DNA from 3 places in the Oceanobacillus locisalsi genome. Region 3 is predicted to be linked to each of the others. Evidence: riboswitches for the same ligand, from Rfam matches in the RefSeq annotation. Region 3 holds a riboswitch; each other region holds the start of a gene.

Region 1 (8,047 bases), on a different contig from region 3:
ACCATTAAAAGCAATAACAATAGCAATAATAAAGGCTTCTTCATTACAAATCCCTCTCCTTTTTAATATTTACAATCAAAATCCCTTGTGAACATGTAATTACTGCATTATTTCTGCATAAAGCACTTTCAAACCTTTGCTTTATTCACACAAAATATTATCTATATATTCATGAATTGCTTGAACATTGTTGGAAACTTTTGCTTCTCGCTCTGCATCTTTTTGAAGCTTCTTCTTCGCCTTTTCCAATACTTCTGCTTCTAATTCTTTCGGAACGACAACGACACCATCACTATCCCCAACAATCATATCTCCCGGGTTCACTGTAACGCCGCCACAACTTATTGGAACATTAGAATCACCCTCGTCCGACTTGCTTCCAGCATTGGCAGTTGTTCCTTTACAAAATAACGGAAAATCCAATTCTTTGATGTCTTCTATATCTCGAATTACCCCATTAGTCACTACGCCTTTAATCCCCAATGTTTTAGCCATACCTAAAATAAAATCTCCTGCAATCGCTTTTGAAGTATCATCTTCTGCATCAATAACAAGTACATCACCAACATTTGCTTCTTTAATCGCTTTTAAGACTTCCCTGTTTTGTCCTTTTGGGATTTTAACCGTATACGCTCTTCCAACAACTGTTTTATTCTCTAAGGCTTTAATGGAAAAATCCATCGTATAGTTGCCCTTTAGCGCATCTGATGCACAGGTAGTTGGTATTTTTGAAAATTCATCTACATAATTAATAGACATCATTCTACCCCTTTCGTTTTGTTTTCATGTTTTTTTACGAAGTCAACAAATTCAGATACAATTTTTGTATCTAATAATGCTTCTGAATAATACATCCATGTGTTCGTATCCATTGCCTTTTTATTCTTATCAAACAAATCAACCCGATATATTTCCTTTTGACCTTCCATAATGGAAGCAGGAAGGATTGCATATCCCAGCCCCTTGATTACCATCTCTTTACAAGCTTCTACACTATCCACCATCATACCGACTGTTGGCGGTGTCTCGTAATGATCACTCCACCAAGTTTCAATTAGTGATCTAAGAGCAAATCCAGACTGATAATCAATTCTCGGCTCTGTTGGAAGTGTTGATAAATCAATCTCATTCTTTGAAAATAAACTCATCGGATCTTTAAATAGTAAATATTTACTTCCTGCCCAATCATAATCTCCCCTGATAAAGCCAATATGAATATTTTCTGTATTTATTAGATGCGATATTTCTGTCCCCCAGCCACTCCGGATATTAAATTCCACTTCTGGGTATACCGATTGGAAATCCCGTAAAATAGACGGCAGATGATATTTGGCAAAATGATTGCTGACACCAATGTTTAATTTACCTTTCATATTTTCATTCATGGCTGCAGTCTCTTCTTTAATTCTTTTTAGTTTCTGATCAATATCACTTGCTTTTAATGCTAAAAATTCCCCCTCTCTTGTAAACACAATACCTTGACTTTTTCTATCATATATCTTTATATGAAACTCATTTTCTATTTTTTTAACCTTTTTCGTAAGGGAAGGCTGGGATATATAGAATTCCTTGGCTGTTTGCGTAACATTTTTATTTATATACAGACTTTTGATGATATTCCAGTCAATGTCGTCCAAAAATTTACTCCTCCTTAGCTAAAATTAATGTTCAAAAATCTTATTTCCTTTACCTGCATATGTCTGTACAATAGTTGGCAGAATTCCACCATTATCGTAGTATTCAACGTCTACTTCATTATCTAAACGAGCAATCGTCTCAAAGTAAAAGGACTCGCCGTTCTCCCGAACAGCTTTTACTTTGACTGTTTTACCTGGATACAATGATTTCAATTGATTGGTGAAATAGAAAGTTTCACTTCCGGATAAATGTAATGTTTCCTTACTGATTCCTTCCATAAATTGCAATGGCAGTACCCCCATCCCTACTAAATTACTACGGTGGATTCTTTCAAAGCTTTCAGCAATTACTGTCTTCACCCCTAAAAGTAATGTCCCTTTAGCTGCCCAGTCTCTTGAGCTTCCAGTACCATATTCTTTTCCTGCAACAATGGTAAGCGGAGTACCATCCTGTTTATAACGTTCAGAAGCTTCGAAAACTGTCATAGTCTCATTTGCAGGAAAATATGTTGTATACCCTCCCTCCATTTCTGGTACAATTTGATTTCGCAAACGTACATTGGCAAAAGCTGCCCGATGCATTACTTCGAAATTTCCACGTCTAGAAGGATAAGAATTAAAGTGTCTTGGGCTTACGCCGTTTTCTTTCAGATATTCTCCTGCTGGTCCATGCATTTTTATCCTTCCAGCTGGAGAAATATGGTCCGTTGTAATCGAATCACCCAACATTAAAAGCATTCTCGTTCCTTCTAAATTTGATTGCTGAATAACTTCGTGTTCAATAAATGGAGGCTTTCTAATATAGGTTGACGATGGCTCCCATTGATATAATTGATTCTCCGATATCTCTAAATTATTCCAGTCATCATTAATGGAAAAAATGTTATGATACCTCTTTTTAAACATCCCTGACTCAAGCGATTGCATGCGTACTTTGTCAATTTCCTTTGAAGTCGGCCAAATATCCCTTAAGTAAACTGGCTGATTTTTGTCATCATAGCCAACAGGTTCGTTATGAAAATCAATATTTACTGTTCCTGAAAGTGCATATGCAACAACGAGAGGAGGCGATGCAAGATAGTTTGCTTTTACCTTTGGATGAATTCTACCTTCAAAATTACGGTTTCCCGATAATACCGATGTTACTGTTAAGTCATTTTGAGTAACTGCTTCGTCTACAGAATCAAATAACTCACCTGAGTTACCAATACATGTCGCACATCCATAACCTGCTATGTTGAACCCTAACTGTTCCAAATAAGTGAGTAATCCTGATTTTTGTAAATAATCGGTAACTACTTTGGATCCTGGTGTTAAAGAGGCCTTAACATAGTTAGGTTTCATTAATTTTTTTTCAAAGGCTTTTTTTGCGATGAGTCCTGCACCAATCATTACATTCGGATTAGAAGTATTCGTACAGCTTGTAATTGCCGCAATAGCGACACTACCCGTTTTTAAAACTTCTCCTTCGACAATAACTTCCTTCTCAATAGCTTCATCTGTTAATTCATATCCTCCGTCTGAAACAGATTTGCGCAATTGATTTTTAAAACTTTGCTTCATATCTGTTAAATCGACGCGATCCTGTGGTCTTTTCGGACCAGCTAGCGTAGTTACCACTGATGAGAGGTCGAGTTCAATCGTATCCGAATATGCAGGGTAACTTGTTCCTATTTCATAAAACATATTCTGCTCTTGATAATAGGTCTTGATTAAATCAATTTTTTCTTCACTGTGACCAATCATACGAAGATAATTCAACGTCTCATCATCAACAGGAAAATAGGATATTGTTGAACCTGATTCCGGTGCCATATTGGATATAGTTGAACGATCGAATACAGTTAGTGACTTCACTCCTGGTCCATAAAATTCAACAAATTTTCCAACAACATTTTTTTCCCTAAGCATGTTTGTAATAGTTAACGCGAGATCCGTTGCAGTGGCACCTTCAGGTAAATAACCTGTTAATTTAAATCCAATTACTTCTGGACTTAGAAGATAAAGTGGATCGCCAAGCATAGCTGCTTCTGCTTCAATACCGCCTACGCCATATCCTACAATTCCTAAACCATTAATCATTGTCGTATGGGAGTCAGCACCAACCAACGAATCTGGAAAGATAATCGTCTCATCATCTTGTTCTTCTATAACAGCCACTTTAGATAAATACTCTAAATTGATTTGGTGCATAATCCCTGAAGAAGGTGGAAAAACACGTAAATTATCAAAATTAGATTGTGCCCATTTTAGGAATTGAAATCTTTCTCTATTTCTTTCAAATTCACGTTTTTCATTTAGTCTTCTTGCATTTTCTGCCCCTGCAAAATCTACCATTACAGAATGATCTACAACTAAATCTACTGGAATTTTCGGATTAACTATACCTACATCTTCACCTAACTCATTTACTGCATCCCTGAGTAATGCAAGGTCAACAATTGCAGGAATGCCAGTCGTATCATGTAATAAGACCCGATATGGTTTAAATGGCACCTCCTTTTTTCCTTCTTTTTCATCAGCCCAACTGGCTAATTGATATACATGATTTTTTGTTATTTTCTTGCCGTCTATATTTCTAAGTGCTGCTTCTAAAATAACTTTTATACTATATGGCAATCGAGAAAAATCTTTTCCCATTTCTGCAGCTAGCTTTTTTAATGAATAATAATGATAACTCTTCCCCTTAAGTGTAAATCTGTCTTTATTTTCCAAGAGCAGTTCTTCATTCATAAAAATACTCCCCTATGATTTATTTCAAATTTGATTATCATCAGTTTAATGTAAGCGCAGTCATAATTGAAGTATCGATTTTTTATAAATAAACATAAATAAAAAGAATAACATTGATACGTAAATACATCCAACTAATTAGATCACTATTATATGGGCTCTTGAAAATCAATGGTTTTGATAAAATCTACAAATGTCCTAACGATATTGAGCTGAAATGATTGCTCTTTATAAAGCATCCAGGAAGAACGTGCTACTGGATTATTATTTTTATCTTTTAGATTTATCTTATAAACATTAGGAATATCATTAACTACCAATTTAGGTAAAATAGCATAACCAAGACCTTGATTCAACATTGCTTTACATATGTCCGTTTGCCCGACAACCATATGGATATTTGGTGCTTGTATATAATTTTCTAACCACCATGTATCAATTAGTTCCTTTAATTTATAATCAGTTTTATATTCAATTCGAGGCGTATCAGGTAGAGTTTCCAAATTAATTTTATTCATTGAGGCTACACATATTGGTTCTTCAAATAATAAATGTTTGTGGTCTCGCCAGGCATAATCTCCCCTCACAAAACTAATGTGAATATCCTGATCCTGCATCATTTTGAATATTTCACTGCTAAAACCGCTGGTAACATTAAATTGAACTAACGGATGTTTTTCTTTAAATTGCTGTAAAATATCAGGAATCTTATATCTCGTCATAAAATTGGAAACTCCAATTTTCAATGTTCCAACAAGCGGTTCCCTCATACTAGATAAGAAACCCTTAAGCTCTTCTATTTGTTTCAAATAATCTAAAGCCTGTTCTGCTAAATATTCTCCCTGTGGTGTTAGTTGAGCACCGCGATTCATCTGGTATACGATATTTACGTTTAATTCTTTTTCCATTTTTTTAATTCTTACAGTTACTGCGGGCTGTGTCATAAATAACTTCTTCGCTGCTTTTGAAATATTGCCTTCTTTTTTTATCATCCATAAGATTTCCCAATCCTTTTGGTCCACTTCCCCACTTCCTTTCAACTAATTATCTTTATTATTTTATATTACATCAATAAAAGCATGAATGAAAAATTCTTAAGAAAAGTGATGATTAAACGCTATTAAAAATGGAGAATTACTATCCTATATTCTCTTTCTTCTCATAAAAGACCAGCTAGTTTTTTCACTAGCTGGTCTTTTATGAGATATCAGGATGCTTCCAATAACGCTGTTTGATGTTTTGCCTCATATTTACGCGCCCAGCGGACAAGTAAATACGCAAATGGTGTATCAACCGCCGCAACGGTAAATTTCCATATATATTGCGAGACAATCATTCCCAGCAGAACGGATGTCGGAACAACTCCCCAAAAAGCAATAATAATAAACAGGACGGTATCAAAAAGCTGGCTGATCATCGTTGATAAATTATTACGCAGCCACAGCTTTTTTCTTCCATGCCGCTCTTTTAAAGTATGAAAAATGGAGACATCCAAGTGCTGGCTGACAAAATAAGAAACAAGGCTTGCAATAATAATCCGGAAGCTACCGCTAAAAATCTCTTCAAAAGCCGCCTGTGATTGAAAATCGGCTGCCGGCGGAAGTTGAATGGAAATATAGATAAATAGCATTGCAATGATTTGTGTGAAAAATCCGGCTTGTACCGTTTTTCTGGCTGCATCCTTTCCATACACTTCCCCAATAACATCCGTCATCAGATAGGTAACCACATAAACAATCGCTGCTGCAGGCAACACGATGCTTCCCATTTGAAATAATTTCACTGATAAAATGTTCGACAATAATAACAAGCCGACAAAAATAGCATTAAAATAAATATACATTATCCTGTTCCCTTCTCTTCACAGGTGCAAGGATCTAACGTTTCCCTCTATCGATTATCTACCTTTTCCGGATACATATCATGCTGCATTAACCGATTTTCCGCCATCGTTTCAAATTTTGTTCCCGGCTTTCCATAATTGCAATAAGGATCAATGGAAATGCCTCCGCGCGGCGTGAATTTCCCTCTCACTTCAATATAACGCGGATCCATCAAATCGATTAAATCATTCATAATAATATTGACACAATCTTCATGGAAATCACCGTGATTCCGGAAACTGAATAAATATAATTTTAATGATTTGCTTTCTACCATTTTAATATCCGGAATATAGCTGATATAAATGGTTCCAAAATCAGGTTGATTTGTTTTGGGACAAAGCGTTGTAAATTCCGGACAGTTTAATTTGACAAAATAATTCCGGTCAGGATGCTGGTTATCAAATGTTTCTAACACTTCCGGTGTATAATTAAAAGCATAGGCAGTCTCCTGATTTCCCAATAAATCCATTTCTTTTAGTTCTTTCTCACTTCTTCCTGCCATGCTGCTTCACCTCCTTTGGTATACATCTGTTGGTCTTTTCATGCTTTAAACACAAAAAAGCCATGCCCCTAAGGAACATGACTGGATAATCACAAGTTGTCCTTAGTTTTTTATAGAGGGTTAATGCTAAGAACCTCTACCTGTTGATTGAAATTAACACTACCTATTATAAAAAGGAACCTTTGGGCTGTCAATCTTGTTTTGTGCGACAATTCTTCGTGAAACATCACTAATTATTGCCCTCGTAAAAAAATTCCGGGTATCAGCTTTTAAACCCGGAATTTTTCTATCACCTGTTTTCTTCTCTGTCTTCACCAATAATCCGTACTTCACGTTCTAATTGCACAGCAAACTTTTCTTTGACCGTCTCCTGAACAAATTCAATTAATGAAATATATTCCGATGCTGTTGCATTATTTTTATTAACAATAAAGCCAGCATGTTTAGTAGATACTTCTGCTCCACCGATTTTCTTTCCTTGAAGATTACTGTCTTGAATCAGTTTTCCGGCAAAAAATCCAGGCGGACGTTTGAATACACTGCCGCAAGACGGGTATTCAAGCGGCTGTTTGGACTCTCTTTTATATGTAAGATCATCCATTGCTTCTTTAATTTCTTCCTTATTTCCAAGTTTTAAGGCGAATGTTGCCTCTAAAACAATATATCCATTATCCGGAATATTACTTGTGCGATAGCTGAGGTCTAATTGATCGGCAGTTAACTTTAGCAGATCACCATCTCTTGTTACAACCACTGCACTTTCCAATGCATCTTTAATTTCTCCTCCGTATGCCCCGGCGTTCATATACAATGCTCCGCCGACTGAACCTGGAATACCACAAGCAAACTCTAATCCGGCAAGCTCTTCTTCTAAAGCGAAACGCGATGCGTCAATAATCCTTGCGCCGCTTTGGGAGATAACCTTCTCCTCTTCTCTCCAAATCGATGACAGCTGTTGCAAATTCATCACAATTCCGCGGATGCCTCCATCTTTCACAATCAAATTGGAGCCATTTCCGAGCATTGTAAATGGTACATTTTCCTGGTTGGCAAAACGGATGATCGCCTGCACTTCTTCATAAGCAGACGGCGTTATATAAAAATCCGCCGTGCCGCCTAATCTCGTATACGTATGTTTTCTAATCGGCTCATCCACCAGGACGTTATTTTTATCCGTATGTTGACTTAATCGTTCATAGAGATGTCGGTAATTATTCATGCTATCAATCCTTTAATTTGTCAAAAGCGATGAAGCTTTTTTGACTTTGTTATTCGTACTTTCAAAGCTA
Region 2 (8,047 bases), on a different contig from region 3:
GGATCCGGGCGGAAAGCATGAATCATATCCGGAAATTTCATCGCATCACGAATAAAGAAAATCTTTATGTTGTTGCCGACAAGATCCCAGTTGCCATCTTCTGTGTAAAATTTCACCGCAAAACCGCGCGGATCGCGGACCGTTTCCGGAGAATGGGTGCCATGAACCACGGTTGAGAAGCGGACAAATACAGGTGTCTGTTTTCCTTTATCCTGAAAAACTTTTGCTCTCGTATATTTAGAAGCAGGGTCATCTCCAACGGTTCCATAGGTTTCAAAATACCCGTGCGCTCCGGCACCGCGGGCATGAACAATCCGTTCCGGTACTTTTTCACGGTCAAAATGACTTATTTTTTCAATGAAATCATAGTTCTCCAACGTTGCGGGGCCACGATTACTGACAGTACGGATATTTTGATTGTTGGTTACAGGATGACCTTGGCGGGTCGTTAAGGTTTTATCATTTTCAATGTTGGTTTGATTGGTGGATTTTTCTTTTTCAGACATGTGTTTATCCTCGTTTCTTTTGTAGATTTCTTCTTATTAGGATAGCCAATTCAGATGAAATTAACCGGTTTTTAGTGAATTTCTCAAAGAAGCAGGAAAAAGAAATGTATTATTTCTCTGGAAATATGGATGGAAAGGTTGACCTTTTCTAACAAGCGTTTAAAATAGGGATAAACTCATTTTTTGGAAAAGTTAAATTAGATAGAAGAAAGTGATAAATAATATTTAAAAAATAATGAAGTTTTACAAATAAAAAGTGGAGGTAGCAACCATGCCAATTAAAATTCCTAGAGAGTTACCGGCAAAAGAGATTTTAGAAGAAGAGAATATCTTTGTGATGGATGAACAGCGTGCTGCTTCACAGGAAATCCGTCCGCTTAGTATTCTTATTCTTAATTTAATGCCGGAAAAACAAAAAGCAGAAACACAACTGTTACGATATTTAGGGAATACACCGCTGCAAGTTCGGATTTCTTTTTTAAGGATGGCTTCGCATGAATCAAAGACAACCAGCAAGAACCATCTGGATACCTTTTATAAGACGTTTGAAGAAGTGCGGGATAAAACCTTTGATGGCATGATTATTACAGGTTCTCCCGTCGAACATCTAGACTTTGCTGATGTTGATTATTGGGAAGAATTGCAAGAAATTATGGATTGGACAAATGACCATGTGACCTCTACGCTCCATATTTGTTGGGGGGCACAGGCAGCTTTATATCATCATTATGGCATTGATAAGCACCCGCTTTCGAAAAAATGTTTTGGCATCTTTGAGCATGACGTGTTGACACCAAAAGAACGGCTGGTGAGAGGGTTTGATGAAGTATTTCTAGCACCGCATTCCCGCTACACAACGGTGTCAGCAGAAGAAATTAAGAACCATCCGGATTTGCAGCTGGTTGCGGAGTCTGAAAAAGCCGGCGTATTCTTGCTTGCTTCCAAGGACGGAAAGCATATCATGGCAACGGGGCATTTAGAATATACAGCATCGACATTGAAAGAAGAGTATGAAAGGGATCATGCCCGCGGTGTGAATACGGAAATACCGGAAAATTATTATCCGGATAATGATCCGGACAGGCGTCCGAAGCATCGGTGGAAAAGCCATTCGAGTCTGCTGTTTTCGAATTGGTTGAACTATTATGTGTATCAGGAAACCCCGTATGTGTGGGGAGGAGAATAAAAATAGAAGAAATTGCGGTGTATTACTGCGATATGCATGGAAGGGGTTCGGATCAGTCCGGACCTTTTTAATGGAAAAATAAGGCCAGGAATCATCCTGCCCTTATTATTTACTAAACGCCGCCACCAGTTATGTTGCGGGTTTGATCCATATCGTTTTTGATAAAACAGAAGCTTGTTCATAAGCATCAATTAGACCCTGTTGTTGGATGTTTGTTTTCGGTATGCGTTTATATTTCAGAACGATAGCGAACGCGGATGAAAAAGGGAAAGGATCCATAGTAACTGTCTCCGTATCTGCCCAGCTGATAGAAAAAGCAGATGGCAATGCAGAAGCGTTGTTTGATACAGCTAATCCTTTTCTGAAAAATGGATGAAGGTCTTCATCTGCAGCTCCAGCTTCATTCAAACATACAAACAGAGACAGGGTATCAGAAAATTGTAAAAGCGCATAATCCGCCGCAAACTGCTCCTTGTCAAAATCTTTCATCATGCTGATCAGCCATTCCTGCCGCGCTGCTTCTTGCTGAACGAATGTTTTTGCTTCCTCCGCAGTTACTTCTGTCAGGAACTGTTTATAATGTTCACTGCAGAGCAAAGCCGCATAGTTGTTCTGTTCCTGGACCATATTGATTCCATGCGTGTATAATACCGTTTTGGGAATTACCGGGAAATCCATAAAGGAATACGGCTGATTTGCCTGATCATTCCAAAAAGGCTGACGGTCAAATGCTTCCCATCCGGAATCATGCTGATAAGCGGCGTAGATAACGGCATCTTTATAAGGCGTATGCTCAAAGTAAACAGGGGCTAACTGTTCCAACATTTCTCCTGATAATAGAGCATGATCCACTTGCGATATGAATATAAAATGTTCCCCTTGGTCTCGGATAATCATCTAAAGCCTTCCTCCCGCCATAATGGTCGTTTGTAATTGCTTCACAGGTTTGGTCTATATGCAATGATAAAATGCGTCTTTCCATTGTAAAAAAAAGACGATGACTCTTATCCATCGTCTTTTTTTACTTTATATCATTTTATCAAAGTGGATCCGTTTATATAAAGCATAAAAAATAGGGATACCTATCAGTAATACAATAAATTCACTGGCTGCAGTTGTGAGCCAAGTAAATAAAAATGGCAGCTGTACAGCAATATTCAACATAAAGGCAATGATAAACATATTAAAACTGAAAACCAATGTATTCAGAAAGAATAGCAATAATGTGTTTTTAATATATTTTTTCAAGAAAATGATAATGCCTAAAGATATAGCAGTGTGTGCTGTCCCGAAAACGAGGTCCAGGCCGCCTGCCATAGAAAATAAATTAGAAGCAAATACACCAATTGTAATCCCGAAAAAATAACGTTTATCAAAGATAATTAAATGGTTGAACATCTCAGATATTCGAAATTGAATCGCCCCAAATGCAACTGGCGATACCAATAAAGATACGGCCACATATAATGCTGCAATAATGCCATTCACCACAAGTGTCTTGATATTCATATTCTGTTTTTTCCTCCTAGTTTTTTATCGTGGGATGGTTACGAACCACGTTATGCATAGAGTATCATATCAGGATTAAAGAAGGAAAACAACAGATGTTGCTCAGGTGCAAAGCAATATCCAAATAAGAAGTTTTGACCAATTATCATTCGTCGGTTACAATTAATTACATAAAGTAAGTTTGTTATTTTTAGTTAATATTAATGGAGTGAATCAGATTATTACAGTGTTCTGTCTCCTGCTTAGAATATTCAACTTACCTCTGCTTTTGAGGTGGCAGGCTACAGTTAGCTACACTACAATAAACAGTCCAAAAAGGGGATGACTGAAAGATGGAAAATAAATTTTTTGAAACACAGGCCATGCATGTATCAGATATAACGATGCAAGTAACTGATCTGCAGCGATCCATTGCTTTTTATCAAGACTTCCTAGGTTTTCAAGTGATGGAGAGAACAGCGCATAAAGCAATGTTTTCAGCGGATGGAAAAAAAGCTTTGATCACACTGGAACAGCCGGAAAATGTGGTGGCAAAACAACGAAGAACAACAGGCCTTTATCATGTTGCTATCCTTCTTCCGTCAAGAATTGATTTAGCAAATTTCTTAAAACATTTGCTGCAAGCTGGCAGAGCATACACGTTGCAGCTGGGGGCTGCTGATCATTTAGTTAGTGAAGCGCTCTATTTTTCTGACCCGGATGGCAATGGAATCGAAGTAGCAAGCGACCGCTTATCTAGTACCTGGAATTGGTCGGGAGAGTTCGTGCAGATGAGCACAGACCCGCTGGATGCAGATGGACTTTTGGAATCAGTAACAGCGGATTGGAATAAGATGCCTGAAAAAACGCTTATTGGACATATTCATTTACATGTGAATAATTTGCGGGAAGCAAAGGAATTCTATATAGAAGGATTAGGCTTTCAAGAGGTAATGGCTTTTTCAGGGGCTTCTTTTTTGTCCGATAGAGGGTATCATCATCATGTTGCTATTAATACATGGAATGGGACAGATGCGCCAATTCCTGATTCCAATGAAACAGGGCTGCATGTTTTTACGATAGCTTATCCAACCAAAGAAGAAACAGAAAAAGCAAAGCAAAGGCTCGAAGCTTTGGGTTATTCGGTTAATGAAGATATGGTGAAGGACCCTGCAGGAAACCAAATCGTTCTATCTTTTAACTGATTCCGTAAAGAAAAAATCAGCTGCCTGTAAATAGTGGATAGACAAATACAATTACGGTAGAATATAAACACAAGAGCAGGAAAAGATAGGGAGTATTTTTATGGAATATATTTTATTAATTGTAGGGTTTATTTTATTAGTAAAAGGAGCGGACTGGTTTGTAGACGGTTCTGCTAATATATCCAGACTGTTGCGTGTTCCCCCGGTATTAATCGGATTAACCATTGTTGCTTTGGGAACCAGTGCGCCGGAAGTGACAGTCAGTCTTATTGCGGCAATCCAGGGAACGGCAGATGTGTCGGTCGGGAATGTCGTCGGAAGTAATATTTTTAATATAACGATGGTTGTAGGTATTGCAGCGGTTATCTTTCCGCTTCAGGTGAAAAATGAAATGATTGTGAAGCAGATTCCTTTTACATTACTGGCTTCCTTAGCTTTAATAGCATTGGCTGGAGACGTGACATTACAAGGATCTGCAGAAAATATACTTAGCAGAAGTGACGGGTTTATATTCATCTTGTTTCTGTCTATTTTTATGTACTATATTATCGAGGTAGGTTTAAAAAGCAGGAAAGAAACGAAACCCATTGGAGATTCGAATGTAAAGTGGGGGAAAAGCACGCTTATTACGGTGATTGGTGTTGCAGCCATTATTATAGGCGGCCAGTTTGTTGTAAATAATGCAACAGAAATTGCGCTGGCATGGGGGATGAGCGAGGCTTTAGTCGGCCTGACTATTGTTGCTGTCGGAACATCACTCCCGGAACTGGTTACATCGATATCTGCAGCGTTGAAAAAAGAAAGTGAGATTGCCATGGGGAACGTGGTTGGCAGTTGTATCTTTAATATACTATTTGTTTTGGGTACCACTTCATTAATTTCCCCATTGTCGATTAATCCTGTTATTTTTACAGATATCTGGATTATGATTGTATTGACGATTTTATTACTTATTTTTTCAAGGACAGGTTTTCGGATCGGGCGCAAGGAAGGATTCATTCTTTTCCTTATGTATGTCATCTATATGGTTTATATTATTATGAGAAATTAAAAAATCCTAGAAGGACTGTATCTTTTGATACGTTTTCAAACTTGTTTATCGAGTTTTTAAAGTAAAGGTATAAGGTTATATAGAATGGAATGTAAAACAGCTATAAAAAATACAAAGAAGGATTTAGGAGGAACGATGGTACAAAAAGGAAGAATCCTCTTATCAATAGTTATTATTGTGTTGGCAGGATATAGTATGATAACCCAAAATTTTGGACTTGCTCCTTATTACTTATTTCTATTGGGTGTTGTCATAGTGATTACAGGAGGAATAAGTATTCAACAATCTAAAAAGGATTTCTGGGGATATATTTGCATTATTGCTTCTCTGTTTGTGTTTTATGTTTCCGTACAGGGGTTCTTATTTCATTAATAGATATAACATATTTATAAGAGAAAATAAAAGAGAGGCGCTCCCCTCTCTCTTTTATTTTGATAATAATCTCATCTACATGCTGTTAAAAACACAACTTTTTTCTTACTGAGCATACCAATTTGCTGCAGCTTTTACTTCCGTCATCGTGAGCTGGTGCCCATTACTTTCCCAATGGATATCCACTGCAGCACCGGCGTTTGTGAGTAATTGCTGTAACTCTTTTGCCTCTTCCGGCGGACACATTGGATCATTATCTCCAGCTCCAATAAATACGTCTGTGCCTGTTAAATCAGGAAGTTCAATCCCTTTGCGAGGAACCATCGGGTGATGGAGAATGGCTTTTTGCAGTGAATCTTTATAATGGAATAACAAGCTGGCAGCAATGTTTGCGCCGTTGGAATAACCGACAGCCGTTACTTGTTTTCGGTCAAAACCGTTTTCCTGACTAGCTTCATCCAGAAATGCATGTAATTCTTCTGTTCGTTTGATTAAATCTTCTTCGTCAAACACGCCTTCTTCCAAGCGCTGGAAAAAACGCAGCATACCATTTTCTGATACGTTTCCGCGCACACTTAAAACATTGGCATCAGGATCAATAAGATCTGCTAAAGGTAATAAATCACTCTCTGTTCCGCCTGTCCCATGCAGGAGGAGCAGGGTAGGACTATTTGGACCGCCTTTTTCTTCGTAGATATATTTCATGGGTTTCATCCTTTCTTTACAATGAAATGTTTTTTGTTACCGTCTATTCTTTTTCTGCAGCTCGATGGCCAACTGTTTTTAATACGTCAATAACGGTCTGTTTATCCTTTTCGGAAATACCTTGAAACAGTTCTTCGATCACCTGCTGATGTTTTGGGAAAATATCATCCATGATTTCTTTTCCCTTATCCGTAATTTCTAAATAAACTACTCTGCGGTCATCTGAGCAATTGACCCGGGCCAGCAGTTCTTTTTTCTCCAATTTATCAATTACATAGGTTATCGACCCGGTACTGATTAATACAGATTCCGAAATGTCCCGGATAGTCTGTCTGCCTTTATGATACAAAACTTCTAAAATAGCGAAATCAGATGTGCGCATACCATGCTTTTTGATATCTTTTTTAGTGACTTCTTCCAAAGCTCGAGAAGCTTTCATGGTAATGACAAAGGATTTCAATGATACATTTTCAGCCAACATTCTCACCCTTTCTATCGATATATATGAAAAAACATTTTAATTAAAGTATATTTAATTAAATAATAATGAATTATATTTATTTTGTCAATGTGACGGGAAAGGTCTATCCATGTGTTATCCGGTAACCTTAGTTCTCTTCGTCCATCTTGGTTTTTATCAGTTGCATCCGCTCATTGAAGAGGGAAGGATAGGAGAGAAAACCAAGCATAATACTTGTAATAGCAGCTGTTGTCAATAAAAGAAAGAGAATCAACAGCTGGAATTGAACTGCTTGTATTGGGTTAGCTCCAGCAATAATCTGGCCGCTCATCATTCCTGGCAGTTGAACGAGACCAATTGTTTTTTGACTTTCAATGGTAGGAATCAAACTTGCTTTAATAGACTGAATCAATGGCATATGGACAGCTTGCTTTGGCGTTCCTCCTAAAGAAAGCAGGAGCTCTGTTTCTTTTTTCTGCGTTTGCATTTCTGCTGTGAAACGGTTCAGAAAAAGAATGGAGAGCACCATGGAATTGCCGACTACCATCCCGCTGATAGGAATAATATATTGTGCAGTTGGCGGTGTAATTTGAAACCCTAACAGAATACCTTGCGTCAATACTTCAATGAAAACAAATGTTAAAATGAGTTTCCATATAATCCCTTTAATTGACACGCCTTTTTTCTGGGCATTATGTGTTGCTGCTCCAATCATGAGAGCAATCATAAGGGTAATAAAAAGATAACTTTCCGATTCAAATACAAAGGTTAAAATAAACCCGACAGCGATGAGCTGGATAATCGAGCGAACAGTTGCGATGATGGTATCTTTTTCTAAGCCGAGATGTAATGTTTTGGAAAGCAGCAAGGGAATAAGGACAAAAATAAGCGATAAGGCGAGCGTCAGATAACTCATTGCCATTCCCCCTTCACAAATTCTTGTACACGAGGGTTCGTTGAGTTTTTCAATACTTCTGTCTCTCCTGCCTCAATCAGTTCACCGTTCATCATAATCCATGTATAATCACCGATATGTAAAGCTTGTTCTAAATTATGAGTAATCCAAGCAATCGT
Region 3 (8,047 bases):
GTTCACGATTTCCAGATTTCGAAGAGTATTTTTTGATATACCAGGTGTTCTAACGACGCATGCACGCCGATGGAAATTAAAATTAGCTAATACCTTTTCTCGTTTTTCTATTTGGATGAAAATGCTTCAAAAAGTACACCAGTTAGCATGATAATACCCAAGTTAAATATTGGAAGAAACGCCTCTTAAATGGGGAGGGGGAATTTGTGCGCTTTTTGAAGGGAATAAGTCTTATTGAATCAGAGTGTATTACCATTTATGAAATATAATGGAATGAAAGGAAAAATCAAGCTTGTGAATAAGTGCTGTTATCCACAAGCTCGAAATGCAGGATTAATGTTTTTTCCATTCATATATTTCTTCATTGCTTCAGCAGTATTTATCCGTGTTAATTCCACCTTCTTCTCTTTTAATAAATAACAGCTGATTCGCAGGCCGATTTGCTCCGACGCATTTTCACAAGTCCAGATGGTCAGCTTGTCCCCTTCTTTTATTTCGGATAGCTGTTTCAGCGCCCTTTGAAAAGCAACTTGCTCCATACCATAGTCATAGTCCGCTTTCTCTTGAAAAGAGGAAGCCTTCCAATTAAAATGCTCCTTGATACCCTCAGGCTGATGAATATGGTTGATCGGGCCCGTAGAAAAATCGATCGGGAACCCGATAATTTGATGGTTTTGCTCCCGAAAAGCATGTTTTAAACCACTATCTGCAGCAATTCCGAATATAAGATGAATCAATATAAGTGCCCTCCATTGCTATCATTTTATTATCTGTTTTGCTAAAATGATAACAGTTTTTCTTCATCATTTCTATTATAGATGAACTGCAGATTTATCTTTTACCTAAACCCCTCGCTTATTTCCCCAGACTAATGCATGTACCTGCGGAAGGACGCGAACACGGTTCAGCATACTTGACGCCACTACTTGGTCAATTAACCACTCATATTTATTCAATAAATGCTGCGATAAGTGCTGCGGCTCTATCTCCTCTAAATCATCATTCCCTACCTGTAGGAAAAAAGCAATCTTCGGATAACGCTGATGTACTTTTTCAGCATAGCGAAGGTCTTCTTGATCAAAAATCACTACCTTTAAGCTGGTATGTATGAATCGCTCATTGACTTCCAGTTGATGAATAATATCATCTAATTTCTCCCAGTCCGTTTTCATCTTAGAACTGGGCGGTTTAGGAGAAATAGTCAGATCATCGATTTTGACAAACCAATCCTGGTAACGGCTTCCCTGTGTTTCCAGGGCAACCTCCATATGATGTTCATGAAGCAAATCAATCAAATCATCCATAGCAGCTAACAAAGCCGGATTCCCGCCTGAAATCGTCACATGATCAAAGTAATTCCCGCCTATTTCTTGCAGCCGCTGCCAAATTTCCGCACTCGTCATCGGTACAATGTCTTCTTTAGCACTTCCATCCCATGTAAATGCGGAATCACACCAGGCGCACCGGTAATCACATCCAGCGGTTCGAACAAACATCGTCTTTCTTCCTACGACCATTCCTTCCCCTTGAATCGTAGGGCCAAATATCTCTAAGACTGGTATTTTACGCATGATCCATCCACTCCCGTCTTGCTTCTGCATAGCTTGTCGGTGTTTCAAATAAACGAACAAATTCTACCCGGCATTGGTTGGGAAGTTTTTGGATGGCTGCTTCCATTTGTTCAAACATCCAGACGACCATATTTTCCGCAGTAGTATTCATTTTCGGTAAGGTTTCATTTAAATAACGATGATCTAAAAATACTTCAATCTTATCTTTCCAAATTTCTTTGATATCACCAAAATCAATCACCATCCCTATCTCATCCACAAAACCGCTGATACCAAAGACGACTTGATATGTATGACCATGAAGATTTTTACACTTTCCTTCATAACAATGCAGATGATGGGCAGCATCGAATATAAATTCTTTACTTACCATCACCCGTTTCTGATGATAAGCCAGCTGTTCCCTTTGAATATCTTTATCCAGCTTTTGTAACTCTTCGACAATACGAAACCCGAACATCACACATTCCTCTCCTGTCTTTTTTCCAAGTATTGATCTAATCCCCGTTGGCGCAATTGACATGCCGGACATTCTCCACACCCTGCACCTCTCACCCCGTTATAACAGGTTAACGTTCGTTCTCTTACATAATCAAAGGCTCGCAGATCGTCCGCTAATTCCCACGTCTCTGCTTTGTCCAGCCACATTAACGGGGTATGAATGACAAAGTCTTCATCCATAGAGAGATTCAAGGTGACATTTAATGATTTGGTAAAGATATCACGGCAATCCGGATACCCGCTAAAATCGGTTTCACATACACCAGTAACGATATGCTTGGCATTAATTTGATTGGCTAGAATCGTTGCAAAAGAAAGAAACAGTAAATTCCTTCCCGGCACAAAGGTATTAGGAACCCCTCCATCTTCCGCGTTCTCGACTTCGATATCGTCTCTTGTTAACGCATTGGGAGCTAACTGATTCAGTAAAGACATGTCTAAAATATGATGTTTCAGCCCTTGATCTGCAGCGATTTCCTTTGCCACCTCAATCTCTAAACTATGGCGCTGACTGTAGTCAAAGGTAACTAACTCTACATGCTCGAACTTTTCCAATGCCCAAAATAAACAGGTGGTACTATCCTGACCGCCGCTAAAGACAACAACTGCTCGGTTATTATTTTTTTCCATAAAAAAATCCCCTTTCCAATTTGAAAAAGAGAATTCTATACACCCTAAAATATGAAAAAACCATACCTAAGGTTTAATCAGTATGGTTATCCTTAGTTTTTTATAGAGGGTGTACCTAGAACCTCTCCTACTTATAAAGTAGACTTTATTCATTTTTACTCAAGGAGCAGTATAACATATTTTTCATCCGTATGTTAATATTTTCTGTTTTTTGAATGGTTCTGCGTTGAAACGGTTGGGTTGCGATTCAAACTTTGTCTCTTATATGAATATAGGAAATGCTCCCTTATCAGCTGCAAGGAATGTTACTTTTTCCCCTCACATGGATAAGAGAGCATATCACATACTTCTTACTTTTTCTTGCGGATGCCCATCGGCTTATTTGCTCCCGCAGGCCAGTTTTCTTCAGCTAATTCTGGCAGTTGTTTCACCTTTATCTCAACAGATTCCGGAAATGGTGCCGGGCGTCCGGATGATTCATCCATCCCCATCACCATCTGTTCACTGGTTGCCACGGTGTCATCTTCTTTGTTTTTCATTTCAAACCAGAGATGCATACGCTTTGCGTCCCGATTCAGCACGGTAACATTCGTATACAACTCTTCGTTTTCATGTGCTTCTTTTAAATATTTAATATGGGCTTCTAGGGTGAAAATGGTATAAGCTTGTGCTTTTCTGCCATCTTCATCCAGACCAATGTCATCCATCAAAGCATCCAGGCTGTGACTGAAAATCAAAGCATAATACGCATCATTCAGATGACCATTATAATCTACCCATTCAGGCAACACACGCCCCTCCCATATCTGCTTACTTTCTGTCATATGAAAGCAACCTTTCTGCCGGCCAGAAACCTTCTTCCTCTAACAAAGCCATCAATTTAATTAAGAAACGGTCACGGCGATGTTCCAGATCTTCAATTGGGACGTCTCCGCTTTGTTCTGCAGTTCCTGAAATTACTTTTTCACTTAATTCGTCCGTCAACTCTGGAGCCACCAGACGTGTCCAAGGAAGTTTCAATGCAGGTCCGAATTGTTCCAGCATGTGTCTCATACCATCCTTGCCGCCAGCTAAATGAAGTGTCAAAAACGGCCCCATCAATGCCCAGCGAAGACCAGGTCCATAAACAATGGCTTTATCTACTTCTTCGGTAGTCGCTACACCATCGTTCACAATATGAAGCCCTTCACGCCAGATTGCTTCCATCAATCTGTCACCAATATGGCCGTCGATTTCACCTTTCATCACAAGCGGCTTCATATGCATGTCTTCATACATTTTTTCTGCTTTTTCCATATAACTTCTTTCAGTCTGCTTGCCACCTGCAATTTCCACAAGCGGGATTAAGTAAACTGGATTAAACGGATGTGCGACAACAACCCGTTCCGGATGATTCTCGCAATCCTCCTGCAGTACAGAAGGCATATAGCCGGAGGTACTGGATGCAATGATTGCAGTCGGTTTGGCAGCTGCATCTACTTGTGCCAGCACTTTTTTCTTCAATGCTTCTTGTTCCGGAACATTTTCCTGTACCAGATCAGCTTCTTTTACAGCTTCTTCTAGAGTTTCATAAAAAGTCAGGTTTTCCTTTGCTGCTTCATCGCTTATTCCATATTCTTCCAATGTCATCCAAATATCATCAATCATTTTTTCTGTTTTTTCTTTTGCACCAGGATCCGGATCAAACGCATGGACCTGATGACCACTTGCTAAAAAGCGCGCGATCCAGCCATTACCAATAACACCGGTTCCTAAAACAGCCATTGTTTTTTGTGCCATAATTCACCTCTTAAGACTTAAATGTTTTTAGATTTAATTGTTCTCTTGCTTCCGCTGCTGTCATTGGTTCCAGTTTCACACTATTTAGTATGTTAACAGCCTGATCTACTAACTGAGCATTCGTACCGAGTACGCCTTTTTCCAGATATAGATTATCTTCCAATCCGACACGGACATTCCCGCCAAGTAAAGCAGCCTGTGCAACAATCGGCAGCTGCATCCGGCCAATACCAAATGCGGACCAGTGGGACCCGTCGACAATTCGTCTTTTCATATATTCTATCGTTTCTGCATCTGCATCCGCTCCCCACGGAATACCAAGACAAAACTGATACATTGGCGATCCTTCCACTAATCCTTCCGAAATTAATTGATTCGCAAGACGGATATGTCCAGTATCAAATACTTCCATTTCCGGTTTTACGCCGCTTTCTTGAATCAGTTTAGCATGTTCACGCAGCCAGTCTTCCGGCCCTAAATAAACCTGATTGCCAAAATTCAAGCTGCCGCAATCCAGTGTAGTGAGTTCCGGAAGCAGTTTTCCGACCGGTTCATGCCGCTCTTTTGGTGTTTGAATATCTGTACCAGGGCCGCCCTGTGTCGGGTTTTCGAGATTGGGAACAAAGTCGCCGCCGCCACCGGCAGTAATATTGATAATGACATCCGTATCGGATTCACGGATTCGTTCTACCGTCTCTCTAAAAAGTTCCACATCGTGACTAAGTTTTCCCGTTTTCGGGTCACGGACGTGAATATGTGCAATGGCAGCACCTGCTTTTGCTGATTCAATAGCAGATTCCGCAATTTCTTTAGGTGTAATCGGGACATGTTTGCTTTTCTCCGTTGTATCGCCAGCACCTGTCAATGCCGCAGTAATAATACGTTTATTTTTCATCATGCATTTCCTCCTTCGTATTTGGGGTGACAATAGGAACATGTTTAAAAATCTCGCCGCTTTCGAAAAAGTCGACAAGACCATCAATCCATTGATAATAAGCTTGCCATTCATCTAATTCTTTTTGTAAACTTTCCAGCCGATTCTTTACTTCCTCTGGGGAATCTTCCGTTAAGAAAGTCTCTAAATGACGAATTTGCTCCCTTAAACGACGTTCTAAATTGGTATTACGCTTTACTACTTCTGACCAATTCCTTGTAAATAAGGATATAAACGTCTGCGCATAATCGCGTTCAACATTATAATGATCTTTGCGGCTGCCTTTCACATGTTCTTTCTCTGCTATATCAAGTGAAATCATTTCCCGCATGACCTGGCTCATCCTGGTTTTACTCATACCTGTTTCGCCGGCAAGTGCATCTAATGTCATCGCCTCCCGGTTCATATAAATAATACCCAGCAGACGTCCAATCGTTGACGACACACCAAAAGTCTCCATATTATCGGCGATTCGATCTGTAAGAAGATTCTCGCAAGCGCTGATTTCCTGAAGTAATTGATTGTTTGAATATGATTCCATTGTCAAGTCCCCTTTGTTACGGTATATGAGCTACTTTACCACGGATTAAATAAAAATCAAAAATTCATATTTGATAGAAATTCCAAGTAAATAAAAGCAATTCTAAGATAAACCCTTATATAAAGTTTGTAAAGTTTAAATTGCACAGATTTTACGTATAGAATCGATTTTTTCGGATTTTCGTTTTTATTGGATTATTGATTATACTTTATAAGTCTGATTTTAAGTTTTGACGGAATAAGTTATGGAGGTGCTTTAAATGCTAGAATTTAAAGAAGTCACAAAAAAATTCGATGGAAATGACACTCCCTCCGTTCATAACCTGAACCTGAACGTGGAACGGGGAGAATTTGTCGTTTTCATTGGACCAAGCGGATGTGGAAAAACCACAACCATGAAGATGATTAACCGTCTCATCGAACCTACAAGCGGAGAAATTTTGATAGATGGCACCAATATTTTAGAACAGGATGCCGTCCAGCTTCGGCGATCCATTGGTTATGTCATACAGCAAATTGGATTAATGCCGCATATGACAGTAGGAGAAAATATATCTCTGGTAGGTTCCCTATTGAAATGGAATAAAGAAAAACAACAGGAGCGGGCTAAAGAATTGATTTCCTTAGTCAATTTACCGGAAGATTATTTAGATCGTTATCCGCATGAGCTGAGTGGCGGTCAACAGCAGCGAATCGGAGTACTTAGAGCATTGGCAACGAATCCCCCATTAATTTTAATGGATGAACCTTTTGGAGCGCTGGACCCAATTACGCGCGACAGCTTACAAGAGGAATTCAAAAAGCTTCAAAAAGAAATGAATAAAACGATTGTATTTGTCACGCATGATATGGATGAGGCAATCAAGCTTGCTGATAAAATCGTTATCATGAATCAAGGCAAAATTGTCCAAGTTGGTACGCCAGATGATATTCTCCGCCATCCAGCAACAGAGTTTGTAGAAGACTTTATTGGCAAAGACCGGTTATTAGAAAGCCGCCCGGAAATAACTTTTGTCGAACAGATTATGTATCCGGACCCAATTACGATAGACGAGGAAAGCAGTTTAAGAGATGCTATCCAAAGAATGCATGCCAACCGTGTTGATTCGCTGCTGGTCGTTGATGAATCAGGCATTTTAAAAGGATATATCGATATTGAAATGGTTGATTCCAATTACAAAAAGAAAAATCATGTTTATGAAGTGATGGATACTGTAAAATATGCTGTTGATAAAAACAGCCTGCTCCAGGATACGATGCATCGTATGCTTCGGCGAGGCACCGCTTATGTACCTGTTATCACAGAAGAGCAGAGATTAGTAGGTATTGTCACCAGAGCTGCTCTGGCAGATATGGTTTATAACACCATCTGGGGTGATGAATCAAAAGAAGCCGGCATTATCGAATCCTAAGGAGGCAAAATAAAAATGCAAACAATGATGGATACACTCTCATCTTATGGATGGGATTTGTTAGAAAAAACAGGAGAGCATTTGTATATCTCTATTGCAGCTATCGTATTAGGTATACTAATTGCTGTCCCGTTAGGAATTTTACTGACCCGTATACCAAGCAAATCAGCGGATCGGTTTATATCATTCGTTGGCATATTGCAGACTATTCCGAGTCTGGCTATTCTGGCCTTTTTGATGCCTTTTCTTGGTGTAGGCACGGTACCAGCGATTGTTGCTTTGTTTATCTATTCCGTACTTCCCATCCTTCGAAATACGTATACGGGTGTCAAGGAAGTAAATGCAAGTTTAAAAGAAGCAGGTAAAGGGATGGGAATGAATAATATGGAGATTATCCGCAAAGTAGAGCTTCCGCTCGCTTTACCAGTTATTATGTCAGGTATCCGTTTTGCAACGGTTTACTTAATTGGCTGGGCAACACTTGCAGCATTTATCGGCGGCGGCGGTTTAGGCGACCTTATTTTTGATGGCCTGAATCTTTATCAACCGGAGCTGATTGTTCTTGGTACGGTTCCGGCAACTATTTTAGCGTTAATTGCCAGCGGATTATTATCACTCCTTGAAAAAGGACTAACATCTAAAGCCTTACGAAAAACGGCGTAAAGGAAGGATCATATATG

Evidence for each region. Region 3 has a riboswitch for preQ1 ahead of queC (7-cyano-7-deazaguanine synthase QueC). Riboswitches for the same ligand answer to the same signal wherever they lie in the genome.
Region 1: another riboswitch for preQ1. It lies ahead of queF (preQ(1) synthase); the one in region 3 lies ahead of queC (7-cyano-7-deazaguanine synthase QueC).
Region 2: another riboswitch for preQ1. It lies ahead of ACFQ19_RS03445 (QueT transporter family protein); the one in region 3 lies ahead of queC (7-cyano-7-deazaguanine synthase QueC).

The regions. Positions count from the first base shown of each region.
Region 1 is NZ_JBHTKK010000002.1:389,646-397,692, reverse strand. Features, by position in the region: gene ACFQ19_RS04085 (tripartite tricarboxylate transporter substrate binding protein) at 1-44, opposite strand, end outside; gene ACFQ19_RS04080 (RraA family protein) at 142-759, opposite strand; gene ACFQ19_RS04075 (LysR family transcriptional regulator) at 759-1,637, opposite strand; gene acnA (aconitate hydratase AcnA) at 1,662-4,370, opposite strand; gene ACFQ19_RS04065 (LysR family transcriptional regulator) at 4,520-5,392, opposite strand; gene ACFQ19_RS04060 (queuosine precursor transporter) at 5,578-6,213, opposite strand; gene queF (preQ(1) synthase) at 6,261-6,758, opposite strand; PreQ1 riboswitch class I at 6,855-6,901, opposite strand; gene murB (UDP-N-acetylmuramate dehydrogenase) at 7,048-7,977, opposite strand.
Region 2 is NZ_JBHTKK010000002.1:269,701-277,747, forward strand. Features, by position in the region: gene ACFQ19_RS03430 (catalase) at 1-506, opposite strand, end outside; gene metA (homoserine O-acetyltransferase MetA) at 778-1,692, shown strand; gene ACFQ19_RS03440 (DUF3891 family protein) at 1,822-2,589, opposite strand; gene ACFQ19_RS03445 (QueT transporter family protein) at 2,719-3,201, opposite strand; PreQ1 riboswitch class I at 3,212-3,256, opposite strand; gene ACFQ19_RS03450 (VOC family protein) at 3,534-4,385, shown strand; gene ACFQ19_RS03455 (calcium/sodium antiporter) at 4,486-5,436, shown strand; gene ACFQ19_RS03460 (DUF3953 domain-containing protein) at 5,572-5,808, shown strand; gene ACFQ19_RS03465 (alpha/beta hydrolase) at 5,914-6,513, opposite strand; gene ACFQ19_RS03470 (MarR family winged helix-turn-helix transcriptional regulator) at 6,557-6,991, opposite strand; gene ACFQ19_RS03475 (ABC transporter permease) at 7,122-7,889, opposite strand; gene ACFQ19_RS03480 (ABC transporter ATP-binding protein) at 7,886-8,047, opposite strand, start outside.
Region 3 is NZ_JBHTKK010000009.1:244-8,290, forward strand. Features, by position in the region: partial or broken gene ACFQ19_RS08830 (transposase) at 1-151, shown strand, start outside; gene ACFQ19_RS08835 (DUF1835 domain-containing protein) at 309-737, opposite strand; gene queE (7-carboxy-7-deazaguanine synthase QueE) at 843-1,571, opposite strand; gene queD (6-carboxytetrahydropterin synthase QueD) at 1,564-2,031, opposite strand; gene queC (7-cyano-7-deazaguanine synthase QueC) at 2,031-2,702, opposite strand; PreQ1 riboswitch class I at 2,789-2,833, opposite strand; gene ACFQ19_RS08855 (thioesterase family protein) at 3,053-3,493, opposite strand; gene ACFQ19_RS08860 (3-hydroxyacyl-CoA dehydrogenase NAD-binding domain-containing protein) at 3,513-4,481, opposite strand; gene ACFQ19_RS08865 (BKACE family enzyme) at 4,492-5,376, opposite strand; gene ACFQ19_RS08870 (GbsR/MarR family transcriptional regulator) at 5,366-5,956, opposite strand; gene ACFQ19_RS08875 (betaine/proline/choline family ABC transporter ATP-binding protein) at 6,216-7,367, shown strand; gene ACFQ19_RS08880 (ABC transporter permease) at 7,383-8,030, shown strand; gene ACFQ19_RS08885 (osmoprotectant ABC transporter substrate-binding protein) at 8,045-8,047, shown strand, end outside.